DNA from 3 places in the Synechococcus sp. MU1651 genome. Region 1 is predicted to be linked to each of the others. Evidence: predicted binding sites of a transcription regulator. Region 1 holds the regulator's gene; each other region holds the start of a gene.
What was found. Region 1 encodes NtcA, which controls nitrogen genes in cyanobacteria. Its sites were predicted from a motif close to GTANCNNNNGNTAC; they were not measured.
Positions count from the first base shown of each region.

Region 2: a site for NtcA is predicted at 1,572-1,585, ahead of NCN05_RS07275 (DUF4278 domain-containing protein). Genes of this name have one in related genera too.
Region 3: a site for NtcA is predicted at 2,443-2,456, ahead of NCN05_RS08220 (DUF4278 domain-containing protein). Genes of this name have one in related genera too.

Region 1 covers NZ_JAKUHJ010000012.1:33,065-37,984, forward strand. The annotation lists gene thyX (FAD-dependent thymidylate synthase) at 1-418, shown strand, start outside; gene dcd (dCTP deaminase) at 429-1,022, opposite strand; gene NCN05_RS09460 (cob(I)yrinic acid a,c-diamide adenosyltransferase) at 1,022-1,621, opposite strand; gene rph (ribonuclease PH) at 1,767-2,510, shown strand; gene ntcA (global nitrogen regulator NtcA) at 2,569-3,285, shown strand; gene NCN05_RS09475 (DUF3084 family protein) at 3,313-4,464, shown strand; gene NCN05_RS09480 (RuvC family protein) at 4,461-4,907, shown strand; gene NCN05_RS09485 (DUF3146 family protein) at 4,885-4,920, opposite strand, start outside.
Region 2 covers NZ_JAKUHJ010000006.1:90,864-95,783, reverse strand. The annotation lists gene NCN05_RS07285 (hypothetical protein) at 426-587, opposite strand; gene NCN05_RS07280 (hypothetical protein) at 973-1,161, opposite strand; gene NCN05_RS07275 (DUF4278 domain-containing protein) at 1,672-1,776, shown strand; gene NCN05_RS07270 (J domain-containing protein) at 1,992-2,777, opposite strand; gene NCN05_RS07265 (SDR family oxidoreductase) at 2,793-3,458, opposite strand; gene NCN05_RS07260 (hypothetical protein) at 3,515-3,748, opposite strand; gene NCN05_RS07255 (hypothetical protein) at 3,838-4,047, opposite strand; gene NCN05_RS07250 (hypothetical protein) at 4,231-4,530, opposite strand; gene NCN05_RS07245 (hypothetical protein) at 4,656-4,811, shown strand.
Region 3 covers NZ_JAKUHJ010000009.1:10,228-15,147, forward strand. The annotation lists gene NCN05_RS08200 (phytoene desaturase family protein) at 1-435, opposite strand, end outside; gene NCN05_RS08205 (rhomboid family intramembrane serine protease) at 480-1,019, shown strand; gene NCN05_RS08210 (peroxiredoxin-like family protein) at 1,050-1,781, opposite strand; gene NCN05_RS08215 (hypothetical protein) at 1,866-2,264, shown strand; gene NCN05_RS08220 (DUF4278 domain-containing protein) at 2,518-2,685, shown strand; gene NCN05_RS08225 (hypothetical protein) at 2,761-2,997, shown strand; gene NCN05_RS12530 (hypothetical protein) at 3,145-3,270, opposite strand; gene pepN (aminopeptidase N) at 3,267-4,920, opposite strand, start outside.

The DNA.
Region 1 (4,920 bases):
TGAACGCATCTGCCGTGCAGCGGATGGAGCCCTCGACCTGGAAGAGGTGTTCTATCTGCGGCCCATCGGCGAGTACAGCGATCGGCAGGGCAAGAAATACGCCTACACCGAAGCACTACGCCAACAGGATCTTGATCTCTGCCGGAGCGCCGCCGAGCGCTACAGGGATCTGCTCAGGGCGGGCTTCGCCGAGGAGCACGCCCGCGGCATCCTTCCCTTCGACTACCGCCAGCATTTTGTGGTGAGCTTCAGCCTGCGGGCTTTCCTGCACTTCATGGACCTGCGGGCCAAGCTCGATGCCCAGCTGGAGATCCGCCAGCTCTGTGATCTGATGTGGCCCCACATGGTGGAGTGGGCCCCTGAATTTGCAGCCTGGTACGAAAAAAGCAGGCTGCACCGGGCGCGTTTGGCCCCCTAATCAGAGAGAACTAGACCTTGGCCAGCGTCACCCGTTCCGGTTGATGCTGGTATTTGCCTTGTCGATCGCTGTAGGTGGTCGAGCAGGGATCACCCTCAAAAAACAGCAGCTGACAGATGCCCTCATCGGCATAGATGCGGCAGTCAGCACCGGAACTGTTGCTGAACTCAAGGGTGAGGTGACCCTCCCAGCTCGCTTCTGCCGGGGTGGTGTTCACGATGATTCCAAGGCGGGCATAGGTGCTCTTGCCCAAGCAGATCACGGTGATGTTGGGGGGAACCCGCAACTTCTCCAAGGCCACACCCAGGCCATAGGAATGGGCCGGGAGAATGAAATATCGCCCGTCTTCATCCTCATGCAGGGGAGTGGGTTCCAGGTTGGCCGGGTTGAACCGCTTGGGGTTCATCACCGTGCCTGGAACATGCCGGAAGATCAGAAATTCCTGGGGAGAAAGGCGTAGGTCGTAGCCGTAGGAGGAGCAACCAAAACTCAGCACTGGCCGCAGCTTCTGCTCCGGCTCCAGGTGACGGACCAAACCGCTCTGGAATGGCTCGATCATTCCCTGCCCGGCCTGTTCAGTGATCCAGCGATCGCACTTGAGCATCAGAAACCTCGGCGCAACTCCGTGACTTGATCTGCCATCTCCACCACACCGGCGGGGATTGCAGGTCCAGTGATGATCACATCCATCGAAGCGGGCCGCTGCTCAAGCGCTGCAATCACGTCCGCTTCATCCAGGTATCCGAAGGCCACGGCAAGGCCGAGTTCATCCAACACCAGCTGGTCGAGATCTCCCTGGATCAGATGCTGACGGCAGATGGACCAAACCTCAGCCACCGCCTCCGCACCACCGGGATGCCCCGGCGAAGAGAGGCAGAGTGGCACTTCCGGCCGCAGCCAGACGAGGCCTCCGCAGAGCTGCACCCGGCCGGCCGGTCCCTGCTGCACGCCCCCTTTGAGGAACTGACTGATCAGAACACGACTGCCCAAGCCGGCAGCTCGCATGGCCTGGCTGAGAACACTGGCGAAACTGCCTCGATAAGGCGCCGTATGCACTTGCAGCTGCCCTTCGGGAGCCACCAGATGTAGGGGTGGCGGATCAGAAACGGCAGGCAAGGGCCTCAGGCCCGCCCGTTGCAAGGCCTGCTGATCCCGATCCAGGGAATTTTGGAAGGATTGGGGGTCGGCGAGGCTTGTGGTCATCACGAAAGCATCTGTCCGGGCGACCCCGGCAAGACCTTGAATGTAGCGGCGAGATCACATTCCACAAGGGGATCGACACCACCCATGGTGTTTGGACAGGGCGAGAACCAACCGCCTGCGAGGCTTGACGAACTGCACACCACCGATGAGCCAATCCCCTGAGCAACGCACTGATGGCCGTCGCCCGCAGCAGTTGCGACCGTTCTCGGTGACCTGGAATCCCATGGGGTTTGCCTTGAGCTCCCTTGTGGTTCATACCGGCCGAACCGCTGTTCTCTGCAGCGTTTGCTTAGAGGACAAGGTTCCCCGCTGGCGCAAGGGAGAAGGATTGGGATGGCTCAGCGCCGAATACCGGTTGCTGCCCGGATCAACCCCACAGCGGCAATCACGGGAGCTGATGAAACTCTCGGGTCGCACCCAGGAAATTCAGCGACTGATCGGCCGAAGCCTGCGCGCCGTGATCGACATGGAGCGCTTAGGGGAGCGCACCTTGCTGATCGACTGCGACGTGATCCAAGCGGACGCCGGCACCCGGACGGCCTCGATCACCGGGGCTTGGCTCGCCCTGGACCAAGCCTGCCGATCACTGGTGGACCAGGGAGTCCTAGAGCAATCGCCCCTGATCGATCAGGTAGCGGCCGTCTCCGTGGGCTTGGTGGATGGCCAGGCCTTGCTGGATCTGGACTACAGCGAAGACAGCCGAGCCGAGGTGGACCTGAACATTGTGCAGTCCGGCGATGGCCGCCTGCTGGAAATACAGGGAACTGCAGAGGGTGCGCCCTTCAGTCGCAGGCAACTCAATGAGCTGCTGGATCTAGCAGAGCCGGGATTGAGATCCCTGATGCAGGCGCAACGCCAGGCCTTCAACGAGCACAGCAGCGTTACGTAATAACCGCTACATGCCGGCCACCGCCGGCTCCGTAACTTCGCCACACCAGGGGGTTGTCATGACCAGTAGCCGAGGTTTCAGCCGATACGCCCCACAGATGGTGGCTCCAGCTCCCAGCGCAGAGCCCGCCAACCGTTCTCTGCTGGAGATCATCCGGGATCTCGATGGCGCCAGCAGTGAACTGGTGGATCGCAACAAGACCATCTTTTTCCCCGGAGATCCCGCAGAACGGGTGTATCTGATCCGCCGGGGAGCCGTTCGTCTGTCCCGCGTCTACGAATCGGGAGAAGAAATCACCGTGGCCCTGCTCCGCGAGAACAGCCTCTTCGGGGTGCTGTCGCTGCTGACAGGTCAACGGTCCGACCGCTTCTATCACGCTGTGGCCTTCACCCGGGTCGAAATGGTGACGGCACCAGCGACCTCCGTGAAGACCGCCATCGAAGCAGACACCAGCGTTGGCCTGCGCTTGCTTCAGGGTCTCTCCAGCCGGATTCTGCAGACCGAGACGATGATTGAAACCCTCACCCATCGGGACATGTCCTCCCGACTGGTGAGCTTCCTGCTGGTGCTTTGCAGGGACTTCGGCGTGGCAGATGAGCTGGGCATCACCATCGACCTGCGCCTGTCCCATCAAGCCATCGCTGAAGCAATTGGCTCAACACGCGTCACAATCACGCGTCTGCTGGGAGACTTGCGTCAATCCGGTCTGGTTCAGATTGACCGCAAGAAAATCACGGTTCTGGATCCGATCGCGCTGGCCAAACGCTTCAGCTAGGCCTGCCATCGCCCAACTTGTGCAGCCATGAGCGGCTGGGCACTGATACTGGTTCTGTTGGTGCTCGGGGGCGTGCTGTCGACCCTGGGCGACCGCTTGGGCAGCCGCGTCGGCAAAGCGCGACTGAGTTTGTTCAGCATGCGCCCACGGCGCACCGCCGTTTTGATCACGGTGTTGACCGGCAGCCTGATCAGCGCACTCTCACTTGGCCTGATGCTTCTGGTGAGCCGGCAGTTGCGGGTCGGCCTGTTTGAACTGGATGCCCTGCAGGAGAAACTCCAGGACAGCCGTCAACAGCTGGAGGCAGCCGAGCGGGAACGGGACAAGACCCAAACGGAAACCAAACGGATCGCCATTGAGCTCGAGCAATCGCAGCAACGGGCCAACACCCTGCGCCTCCAACTGGCTCCTCTGCAGAAGGAGCTGGCCCAACTCGAAGCCGAACGTGAACGTCTCAGCCAGGACATCGCCTCCCGCGATGCGGACATCCAGCGCACGGAAGCCGAACTCAACAGCGTTCGCAGCCGCATCCGTGCCGGTGAGCAGGAACTCAAACAACTGGAACGCAATCTGGTCGCCTTGCGGCGTGGATCGGTGGTGATCAGCAGCGGACAGACCTTGGCAAGAGCAACGGTTCGACTCGATGCTCCAAGCCAGGCCAAACAGGCTGTCGACAGGCTGTTGCAGGAGGCCAATCTCAACGCCTACGGGAAAGTGCGGCCCGGCGAAGCACCCGAACGCCAGTTGATCCGCGTTCCGCGCAGCGATGTGGAACGCCTGCAAAGCATCATCCGCAAACCGGAGACCTGGGTGATCTCGCTGCGCTCCGCCACCAATGTGCTGCGGGGTGAAACGGCGGTGTACGCCTTCCCCGAGGTGCGTCCCAACCGGCCGGTGACCCAACGCGGAGATGTACTGGCCACCACCACACTGCAACCGGATGAACGCACCTCAGAGGGCATTCGCACACGGCTGAACCTTCTCCTGGCCTCGGCCTATGCCGAAGTGCAGCGGCGGGGATCTCTGACCGAAGGCCTTCAGTTCGATGGATCAGCCCTCTCCCAACTGGTCCAGACCCTGATGGAAGGACCCAGCCAAAGCGTGGTCTTGAAAGTGATTTCCGCAGAGGTCAGTGAAAGTGCCGATCCTGTCGTGGTCACCATTCAGGCCTCCCCATGAAACGGGTGGCCGTCCTCGATCCAGGCCGCTGCAAATGTGGTCTTGTGCTGGCCGATCTTCAGCTCGGCCTCGTGCGCGAAGGGCATGTGCTGGCCCCGGAGGCCGTCGAACCCTGGCTGGAGCGATGGAATCAAGACCAAACTCTCGACCGCATCCTGATCGGCGATGGCACGGGAAGCCGAGCCTGGATCCAGCGACTGGAACGGCTGGGCCATCTCACTGTGGTTCCGGAGCAGGGAACAACCCTGAGGGCGAGACAGCGTTACTGGGCGCTGTGGCCGGCTCGAGGTTGGCGACGGATGCTGCCGGCAGGACTGCGCATTCCACCGGTGGATCTGGATGCTGTTGCAGCTTTGGTGATGCTTGAGGAGCACCTGCAATGCCGCCTGAAATGGCCTGAGCCTGCTCCCACCTTCTCGCTCAGAACCTGGCCCGGACCATGAAGGTGTAATCACC
Region 2 (4,920 bases), on a different contig from region 1:
GTGGTGAGGTGTCGTCGGCAACGTGTGGTGAAGATTTGGGGGTGAGCCTGGCTGCGTCCTTGGGATCGCGAGGTGGCTCTTCCTTCCCTTTCTTCCTCAAGGCGACAACAGCGCCGGTCAGTGCATCCAGACCTGTCTCCATCCATTGTTGCCAGTCACGCTCGGTTCTGTCGAAAAAGCAAGAGTCCACAAAAAAGACACCAGTCAGTGGCCCCAATGCTTCTCGGTGTCCACTGTTGTCAGCCAGCGCCGGACCATTCTCAACAAGCCTGCCGAATCCACACCTGGCAGGCCATGGGAAAAGAAAAGACCACCCCCTGGCAGGCCTCAAGCCACAGACTCCGGACACCCCCATGGGGTCGTTTTCGTCCCTGGCGTCTCGATATGGGGGTTTGCATTTTTCTGTGGTGAAAACGGGCTCGACCTCAGAAACTGGTTTTGTTTCTTGTGAGAAAAAGCCAGCCAATAAATGTGGTCACGTAGATAACACCAATCACCAAAAGATTCAAAGGCAAGAACAGATCCCAGAGGAAAGAAATTCCAACTGAAATCACTCCTGCCCAACCCAAGCCATCAAGCCAGTCCATGACTAGCAGCAAGCATCTTCATAGTCGTCAAACTCTTGAACAAGAGATTCAGCATCGACTGGCTGTATTTGCCCGAGCAGAAGCTCTATCCTTTGCTTCAACCATCTCGACACCTGAATCTGCTGTGCGGGTGGCACCTCATCCACAGTGATTAGCTTGAGATTCCTCCTCCAATTCTGCTCCCAATAGCTCATGACATTCAGAGCGGAGTCTTGGAACATATCTCTATTGGAGCTGTGGTTCTGTTGCGTAGACAACCATTGGCCCTACAGCAAATCCGCCAAGGCCATTCAGACGGCACTCAACAGACACCAAGACCAATCCCACAAACACACAATCAACAGCCCACACAGACGCTCTCAGGGCTCATGCAGAGCAGGCCACGTCAATCGTCGTCATCGAGAAAATCCAGCGGAATCAATCCGAGCGGATATGGAGGAACAATCTGCATCGATTTCAGTCGTTCATCAATACGCAACGCGGAGAAAGTAAAGGATCTGTTGCCACCACTGGGACGTGATTTCTTCATTGCAAAGTGACGCTTGACGCAAATAATTTGGGATTGGGATTTCACGAAGGAATTGGGTCTGGGAAGTTGTTTCGTCAGCTCTCAGTTTTCAATTGCCAGCAACGGGAGTTGCACCCGTATGTTCAAGAAGAGGTTAGAGGTGATTGCTTTCAATCAATGTTGGAGGGATTGCCAATGCGCGTTCCATCCCCCCTGGGAACGAACCTCCGACAATCGACCATTGACCACCACCCGCCCCAAGAGCCGACCAAGGACCATCGGATGACGAGATGGACCAAAAGCCGCCTCAGAGGTCAACTGGTATCGCAAAGATACATTCAGCAGGATTCATTATTGAATTCATCACAGCCAAGAACCCAGACCCAGACTGAGTTATCAATTCACGAGCAACCAATTTCCCTGGTTTGTATCGGCGTGAACGACATAGGGATTGACCGCATGGATATAACTAATGTGTAGCAACCGCTACCCACTACGTTCAGTCAGCACTCGTGTTGACCGCAGTTCGACTCAGGCCATGGAACGGGGACCTGAGCTTGCTTCGAGGAACCCATCATGACCCTGACCTATCGCGGCCAGAAGTACAACCAGAACAACGCTGCTGCATCCAACGTTCAGCGTCCGGTTCTTGTTTATCGCGGTCAGAAAGTCGCCCGCTGACAACAGCACGACGACCTCTTGTAAGCCCCGCCTCGGCGGGGCTTTTTTTATGGCTTATTTGCCTTCAGGATCGGGCTGTTTTGCCTTCCAACGTTCAAACCAAACGGCGACGGCGAGGGACACACCCACGGCAAAGCCGGCACCAATCAGCACCACACCAACTTCCACCGGCATCAACACCACCTGTTGCTACCCCAGATCATCGGACATGAGCGTCACTGAACCAACGACTGATACGCCTCATTGACGCGTCGAAACGCCTCAGCAGAACCACCGAGATCGGGATGGTGCTGCTTCACCAGTTTTCGATGCGCCTGCTTGATCTCAGCGAGGGACGCGTTGGCCGCCAAGCCCAACACCCTTAAAGCGGCACGGCGTGGATCACGGGCGTGGCCATCGTCCTGACGATCCGTTTGACGTTGGTCCGTTCGGGTGCGGCGACCCTGCCGCCTTGAACCTGATTGGTCCTGCCGCTGACGCAACTGCTCCACCACACGCTGTGGATCCTCATCCAGCCATTCACTGGCGCGAACCCCAAACAAGGCAAACGCCGCCAGAACGGCCGTTGTTTGCTTGTTCGGCTTGGCTCCCACCGCTGCCATGAGATCTGTTCCCAGCCCCCGAACCAACCGATCCAACCGCTGTTCAAGGGTTAAGTGGGCAGGAAAACCACTGCGGTTGAGCTGCTCGATCAACAGCTCCAATCCGCGCTGACGCAATGCGGTCCATCCCGGCTGCTGAGCCAGGGCCTGCCCCCAGGCCCGCACCTGTTGGCTGCTGATGCGCGGTGGAGCTTGTGCCGATGGCTCAGTCCAGGGGCGATGGGATCTGGGCTCCGTACGAATGCGTTGGCGTTGCTGACGTTGCAGTCGCTCCAACTCACGGTTGAGCCGCAACACCTCGCGACGCAAAGCGTCGTTCTCCGCCAGCAACGCCTCAACATTGCTGGTGACCCGTTGTTCAGGGCGTCCGCCTGACCACTGACGCGGATCAAAGCCCAAAGCGTGTCTCCCGCCTCACCATGGCAACAACTCACCATTGGCATGCCAGAAGCTGCCGCTGGTGGCCATGGTCAAGCCATCGATCCGGGCCAACAGCCCCTTCACCGACTGCTCGGGGGGGATCCCGCTGGGATTGAAGCGAATCATGCGAGTTCGCACCAATCCGGGATGCAAGATCGCCACGGCGATGCCCCGCGGTTCCAGATCAATCGCCAACGACTTTCCGGCCATGTTGAGCGCCACCTTCGACATCCGATAGCCATAGGAGCCTCCCGAACTGTTGTCGTCGATGGAGCCCATGCGGCTGGTCATCAGCACCAACTTCGCTCCGTTGGGCATCTGATCCACCAACGCCCTGGCCAGCAGCAAAGGAGCAAGGGCGTTCACCTCAAACTGGCGGCGAATCCCGGAGGGATCCAAATCCATCAGGCCCATCGACTGCAAAATCCCGGCATTGAGGATGACGCCATCGAGGGGCAAACCATCCAGTCGCTGCACCAGGTCATCAATGGCTGGGCTGTCGCTCAACTCAAGGCCGGCTTCCACCCGCACCCCTAGGCACTCCAGTTCATCACTGGTTTGACGGCAAACGGCCACCACGTCATCGCCACGGGCCTTGAGCTGACTGCAGTATTCCAAGCCGATCCCACGGTTTGCGCCGGTGACCAGAAACGTCGCCATCGGGAGGTTTCAGCAACCGCCATCCTGCCGGCTCTTGCATCGATCCGCTGACGCGATCACGCCGGGAAATCCCCCTCGACGCCGTACTGATGCAAACACTGTTTCACCGTGAGCACTGAGACCGTGCTGCCGGTCTCTGCATCCACCAGCAGATAGGGGCAGCCTCGGAGCACGCAGCGTCGCCGTGCGTCGATATAGGCATCAAAAGCGTTGGCATGGGAACACTCCTCCACCCAACCTTCACTGCTGAGATACCGCGTGAGGATCATGCCCACAGGCCCCTGGGCCACCGGTTATGGCTCAGGACATTTCACATCCAAGAAAGAGCCTTGAAGTCTTCGGGATCGCAACGGCTCGGGAAACGCCGAAGCAAGCCAGATCAATGGGGTTCAGCTGATCCCTGCACAACGGTGACCACCTGGTTCCAGGTGGCATGCACCACGCGATAGGTCTTCAACGTGGCGCGCGATTTGGTGCGGGCATTCACAAAGGCTTTGAACTCCGTTTTGAAGCAGATCTCCTGGATCCACTGCCCTCCTGTATCAAGCCTCTCGATGCAATACATCAAAGATTTAGCGGTTAAAAACATCACAACCGCAAAACATTTGCTGAGCACAAAATCGAAAGGTGCTGTTCGGGATCAATCAAAAAAAAGCCCCCGCGCTTGTCGGAGGCTCAGGTGGTGTGAGGAGTCGACGATTTTGCAACTGCCGACACCGTTTCATAGCTCGATTTCAGATCAGCAGCGGCCCCAGCCACAAAGCTTTATCCGCTACAGATAAAGAACACTGGCGCGACAACGCCGGAGCGCATCACGCACAGCCTCCAGCCTCGTTTCGTCCGGCCGATGCAGTCCGGCAGGCACCACCATCTCGTCGTTCGCATCCAGATGAACCCGTGCCGAGAACCAGGTGCCAGGTCCTGGCACAGACGCACGGCAGATCGGATCCTGGTTTGCATCCAAACGTCGCTCGATCAACCAACCCTCCACCCGATCCAAGGGCTGAAACGACGTGGAGGCAGAGGCGACGGACGCCATCAGGGTGAGCAGCAACAAACGCAGGGCCTGCATCACAAGGCTGGGGCAAGCGAAGCGCACCCATCGTCACAGAGAACACCGGTTCAACCGCGCCGTTGCGTTAGAAGGGCTGCGTCGCGGAGCCGTCGATGCCGTTATTTCGCTGTGAAGGGTGCTCCATGCGCATCGAGCGCTCGATGGCGGCGTACTGGCGCAACAAGGGGAAATTGCTGTGCTCATCGTGTCTCGACCGTCAGGAGATGCTTGTGAAAACGGCCGAGGGCGGCCGAAAGCAAGGTTCTTCCGAATTCCGTGCCAACAGCAACAAAAGCTGACGCCAGCTGTGGGAATGATGCCCAGGTCGTTCCCTCCCCCCGATCCATGGGTTTCCTCGCCGTCGCCGGATGCGTGCTGCTGGCCTCCGCCATGTCTGCTGCACTCACC
Region 3 (4,920 bases), on a different contig from region 1:
CAAGGGCAAAGCATCGGCAGCGGCGGCAATCGGCTGGAGCGCCTCAACAAAACGCCGCCATTCGGCGGCCACCTCGGGGCCGCGCAGGCTGCGCACCACAGCCTCAAAGTCGTCGTGCCCAACGGCGATACGTAGATCCCCTTCCGGCAACAGCACATCCCAGCTGCGATAGGGAATCACCTCCACGGTCTGGCCCAGCGCGCGCAACACCTGGGTCAGGGGATTGCTGCTGGGCCAACGCCCCAGGCCACTCCAGAGGGATGGACCGGATTCGAATTGATACCCCTGGCGTTGAAAGCCATGGGCGGCTCCACCGGGTTGGTTGTGGGCTTCCAGCACCAGCACCTCACGGCCGGCTCTGGCACACAAACCTGCGGCACAGAGTCCGCCGATGCCGCTGCCGATCACCAGAACGTCGACGTCGCTTCTGATCATCCGCTCAGCAACCGCGTCATCATTGTGGTCATTGGCGCAAGACGATGCGCACTCGACTGCTGCTTCCCCTGCTGATCCTGGCCTTGGCCTGGGGGCAGGAGCTGATCGACCAACTGCTGTTTGCGGGGCAGTGGAACCTGCCGATGGGGCCGGATCAACCGTGGTGGGGGGTGATCACAGCGCCATTCAGCCATGCCGGCTTCGGGCATCTGATCTCCAACAGCCTGGCGTTTCTGCCCCTGAGCTGGCTGGTGCTCAGCCGGGGGATGCGCGATTACCTGAGCGTCTGGCTGTCGGTGCTGCTGATCAACATTCCGGTGGCCCTGTTCTGGCCCGCCCGCAGCCATGGACTCTCAGGCGTGGTGTACGGACTGCTGGGATACCTGCTGCTGATCGGCTGGCTGGAACGCCGCATCCTCTCCATCGCTCTTGGCCTGGTGGCGTTCTGGCTTTACGGCTCAGCCCTGATCGCCTTGATCCCCGGTGTCTCACCCGCTGGCGTCAGCTGGATCGGCCACAGCGCAGGGTTCATTGGCGGATTGGTGGCGGCTCTTGCGGTGTATCGCGAGCCCACCGCCAATTGAAGACAGCCAATTGAAGACAGCCAGTTGAGCTCAGCCCTGGGCCAGAACCTCATCGAGAAACGCCAAGGGGCGTTCCATGGTGGCGGAGTAGCCGAGCAGGCTTTGATCGCGGTGGCAATAGATCACGCTGTCATCGGCGTCGAGCAACACGGTGGCGCCGCGCTGGGTGATGTAGTCGTCACAGGGCACGTAGGTGCGCCAGTTGCGGAGCACTTCATTCATGTTGCGCAAACGCTTGGTGGCGAGCTCAAACGGTCGCTGGAACCCGGCACCACCGGCCTGGCGGAACAGAGCCCCCCGGAAGCGCGGCAGAGGAAAGGCTTCAACCCACTCTTCGTCGTCGAAGATCTGGGCCGCCGAGCGATCTCCGGTGTAACCGCGCAACACCTCGCGCAGGGTGCCCGGCGAGCCGACGCCGGCGCACATCAGCAGAAAACCAGGCCAGGGCCCACCTGGGAGCTTCAAGCCGGCCTCCAACCCCAGGGCCTGATGCAGCTGGGGTGATGGATCGGCGATCAGCTGCTGCAGGGGAAACCCGGTGAAGGCCGCGAAGCGTTCGGCACTGGCGGCGTTGCCGATGCCGAACAGCTGAACCTTGACCCCAAGCGCCGCCAACTGGGGAAGCCTTGGCACCAGCGCCTGGGCGTATTCGATCGAGTCGAAATCCCCCAGCTGGCCCTGCACAACAACAAGGCGCTTGCAGCCGCTCTCCATGCCGGCAACTCTGGCCAGCCGTTGCAGCAGTGGGTCGAGTGGGATCATCCCGACAGGCTGACATTTCGCCTCCAAGAACGTGGATGGTGCTTGCGCACCGCCTGAGAGACTCAAATCAAAGGCAGGAAGCAGGTGGGCAAGAAATCTGGCTTCACAAGTGCTGAGATCGAGGAGATCAAGCGTCTGTATCTGCGGGAAGGGCGATCGATCCTGCAGATCCCCAAAATCCTGGGCAAAGGCAGTGAAAACTCCGTGCGCAACGCCCTGCACAAGGCCCGGGTGAAGCATGCGCCGGAGGAACGCACCAAGCTGGAGCGATTCAAGCCCGATCAAGTTTTTGGAAACATCACCCTTTTGAAGCGACTCAAAAAAGCGAAAAAACTGAAGTTCCATGCCCGCTGCTCCTGTGGCTACGAATTTGACGTGGACCCATTCCGGCTAACGCTGCCGGAACACCACAAAGACAGGATTGCTGCATGCCAACGCTGCAGCAAAGCGCAAACAGAGGAGCGCTCCAAGCCTGAAGCCTGAGAGAATCAATCAAGACAAGTTCAACAGTGCACACAAAACCAACAAATATTTCAACGGATTCACATCAACAAACACAAAATCCCACAAGTCGAATCAACCCCTTTCTCCTGCCAGGACAGGGGTTAAGAGCAGAACTTGTATCAAGCTGACGCAGCCTTAACAATGACTAAAGAGCAAGGTATCAAGCGGAACCTTGCTGCATTCGGGCGAGAACGTAGAACTCAAAAAGTTTTTACTCATCCCTATTCACGCCATGGAACTCACTTTCTTGGGCAACAAATATGCAAAAACAGAAGCAGTATCGACGCGGCCAACAATCCAACTGAAATACATGGGCAAAAGCTATCGGGCTGAGCAGATCAAATCCGTTCGCAATAGCGTTGCTCTCACCTACCGCGGCGTCTCATACTCCAAAGTCTGAAGAGGCCTTGGGGTAGGGCACTGAGAACGCAGCCGACGTGACGGCATAACGCTGCAGGATCGGCACAATGGCGCGATGAGACTTCTGATCACAGTCCTGATCGCGTCCAGTGCTTTGGCCTGGCCGGCAAAGAGTGCGGAACCGATCCCCCTCGTGGTGGTTCCCTTCGATGCCGCATGGGGGTCGCGACGTCTTCCCGTTCAGCCCGCAGGGTTGTTGCCTCCACCTCCAATCCCTCCACCGAGTCCAGCCAGCGAAGCCAACGCTGAACCAAGGCCGCAACGCCAACGCTGGTGCCGGGGTGGCTGTTGAACGGGACTGGCTGGCTGTATGACTCACTGGCTCAGGCCAGGCAAGCTGGTGAAGCGCTGATCGAGAGACCTTGGCCGTCACCGTCTGCCAGAACTGCGGAAGCCGCCGGTTTCGTGCCGACCGATCTATGGCCGGGCGGCTGGTCTGTCAGAACTGCGGCCTTGCGGCCGGTAGCCGAGCTGCACGGTCCACAACGCACAGCAGGCGGCGCAGCAACGCAAAACGCTGGCTGGTGATCCTGCTGATCGCGGTGATCGTGCTGGTGGTGGTCACGTCGTAAGCAACTGCACCACCTCAGCGGTGTTCGCCGACAAAGGCTTGGCGGCCAGCTGGTCGATGGCCTGACGCATGACCATTTGACGCTCGGTGCCGTAACTGCCGCAGCGACTGAACACCTTGGCCATCCGTGATGCGGTGATCGGATTGCGGGAGTCGACCGCTGCGATCTGCTCCGCCATGAACCGGTAGCCACTGCCATCGATGGCGTGAAATGCCTGAACATTGGCGGTGAATCCACCGAGAACAGCGCGAAGGGAATTGGGCGCCAGGGGATCGAAGCGCGGGTGCTCCAGCAGCTGTTGAACCCGCTCCAACGCGTTGGACCTGGGGGCCGATGCCTCCATCGCGAACCAGGCATCCAGGATCACGGGCTTGTCTTGCCAACGCTCGTAGAACAGCGCCATCGCCTGCTCACGCTCGGCGCTTTCCTGCGGCAGCAAGGCCCGCAGGGCTCCCCGTGCCAGGGTCATCGAGGGGCCGGAAACAGCAGCCAATGCCTCCGCTTGAACCGTGGCATCACCAGCCGCGGCAAGCCAGCGCCAGGCCAAGGCGGTCAGGGCCCGGCCGCCCTGACCCGCCGGCCAAGCCAGGGTCCAGTCAGCCCGGGCCAGCTCCAGAAGGCGACGCAGGGACGACTGCAATTGAACGCCCATCTCATGGGTCCACGCCCGGAAGGCTTGATCCAGCGCCAGCGGATCCACCGGGGATTGCAACGCCTCCAGTTCCGCCATGCCCGGCAGCGCCAGCAGCGCCGCCAGATCTATGCCATCACCACCGTCGTAGGCACAGATCCGCTGATCGAGGGCCTGAATCAGCGCCGCTTCCACGGCAGGCTTCGGCTGGTTTTCAGCCCGCGCCAACAGCACCTGGCGTGCCAGGCGCTGGGCCGCATCCCAGCGGCAGAACGGGTCATCATCAGACGCCAACAGCTGCAGGCACTCCTCCAGCGGCTGCTCCAAACGCACGTGCACCGGGGCCGAGAAGCGGCGCAGCACCGAAAGGGCAGGGGGGGTGTCGCCGGGCTGGCCCTGCAGGGTGATGCTGGCGCGCTCAGCCTCCATCACCAGGAGCTGCTCCTCACCAACACGGCCTTGCTCCCCCACCAAGGCCATGGCAACCGGCAGCACCAGGGGCTGTTTGTCCGCCTGCCCCGGCGTCGGAGGCGTCGTCTGGTGCAAGTCCACCGTCAGCTGACCCGATTCGGGGTTCCACTGCCGATCAATGCTGAGTTCCGGAGTTCCTGCCTGGTGGTACCAGCGCTTGAAGCGGTCCAGATCAAAGCCCAGCGGCTCGCCCTGGCTGGTGGCGCCATCGGCGATCGCCTGAACGAAGTCTTCCGTCGTGGCGGCTGTGCCGTCGAAGCGTTGCACGTACACCTCCATACCCTTCATGAACCGCTCGGGTCCCAGCAGGGTGCGCAGCATGCGGATCAATTCCGCACCTTTTTCGTAGATGGTTGTTGTGTAGAAGTTATCGATCGCTTGGTATTCCGCTGGCTTCACTGGGTGGGCCGTCGGGCCAGCATCCTCACGGAATTGGGTGTTGCGCAACATCGCCACATCCTCAATGCGCTTCACCGCCTCCGAATGCAGATCCGCGGTAAAGCACTGATCACGGAACACCGTCAGGCCTTCTTTGAGCGAC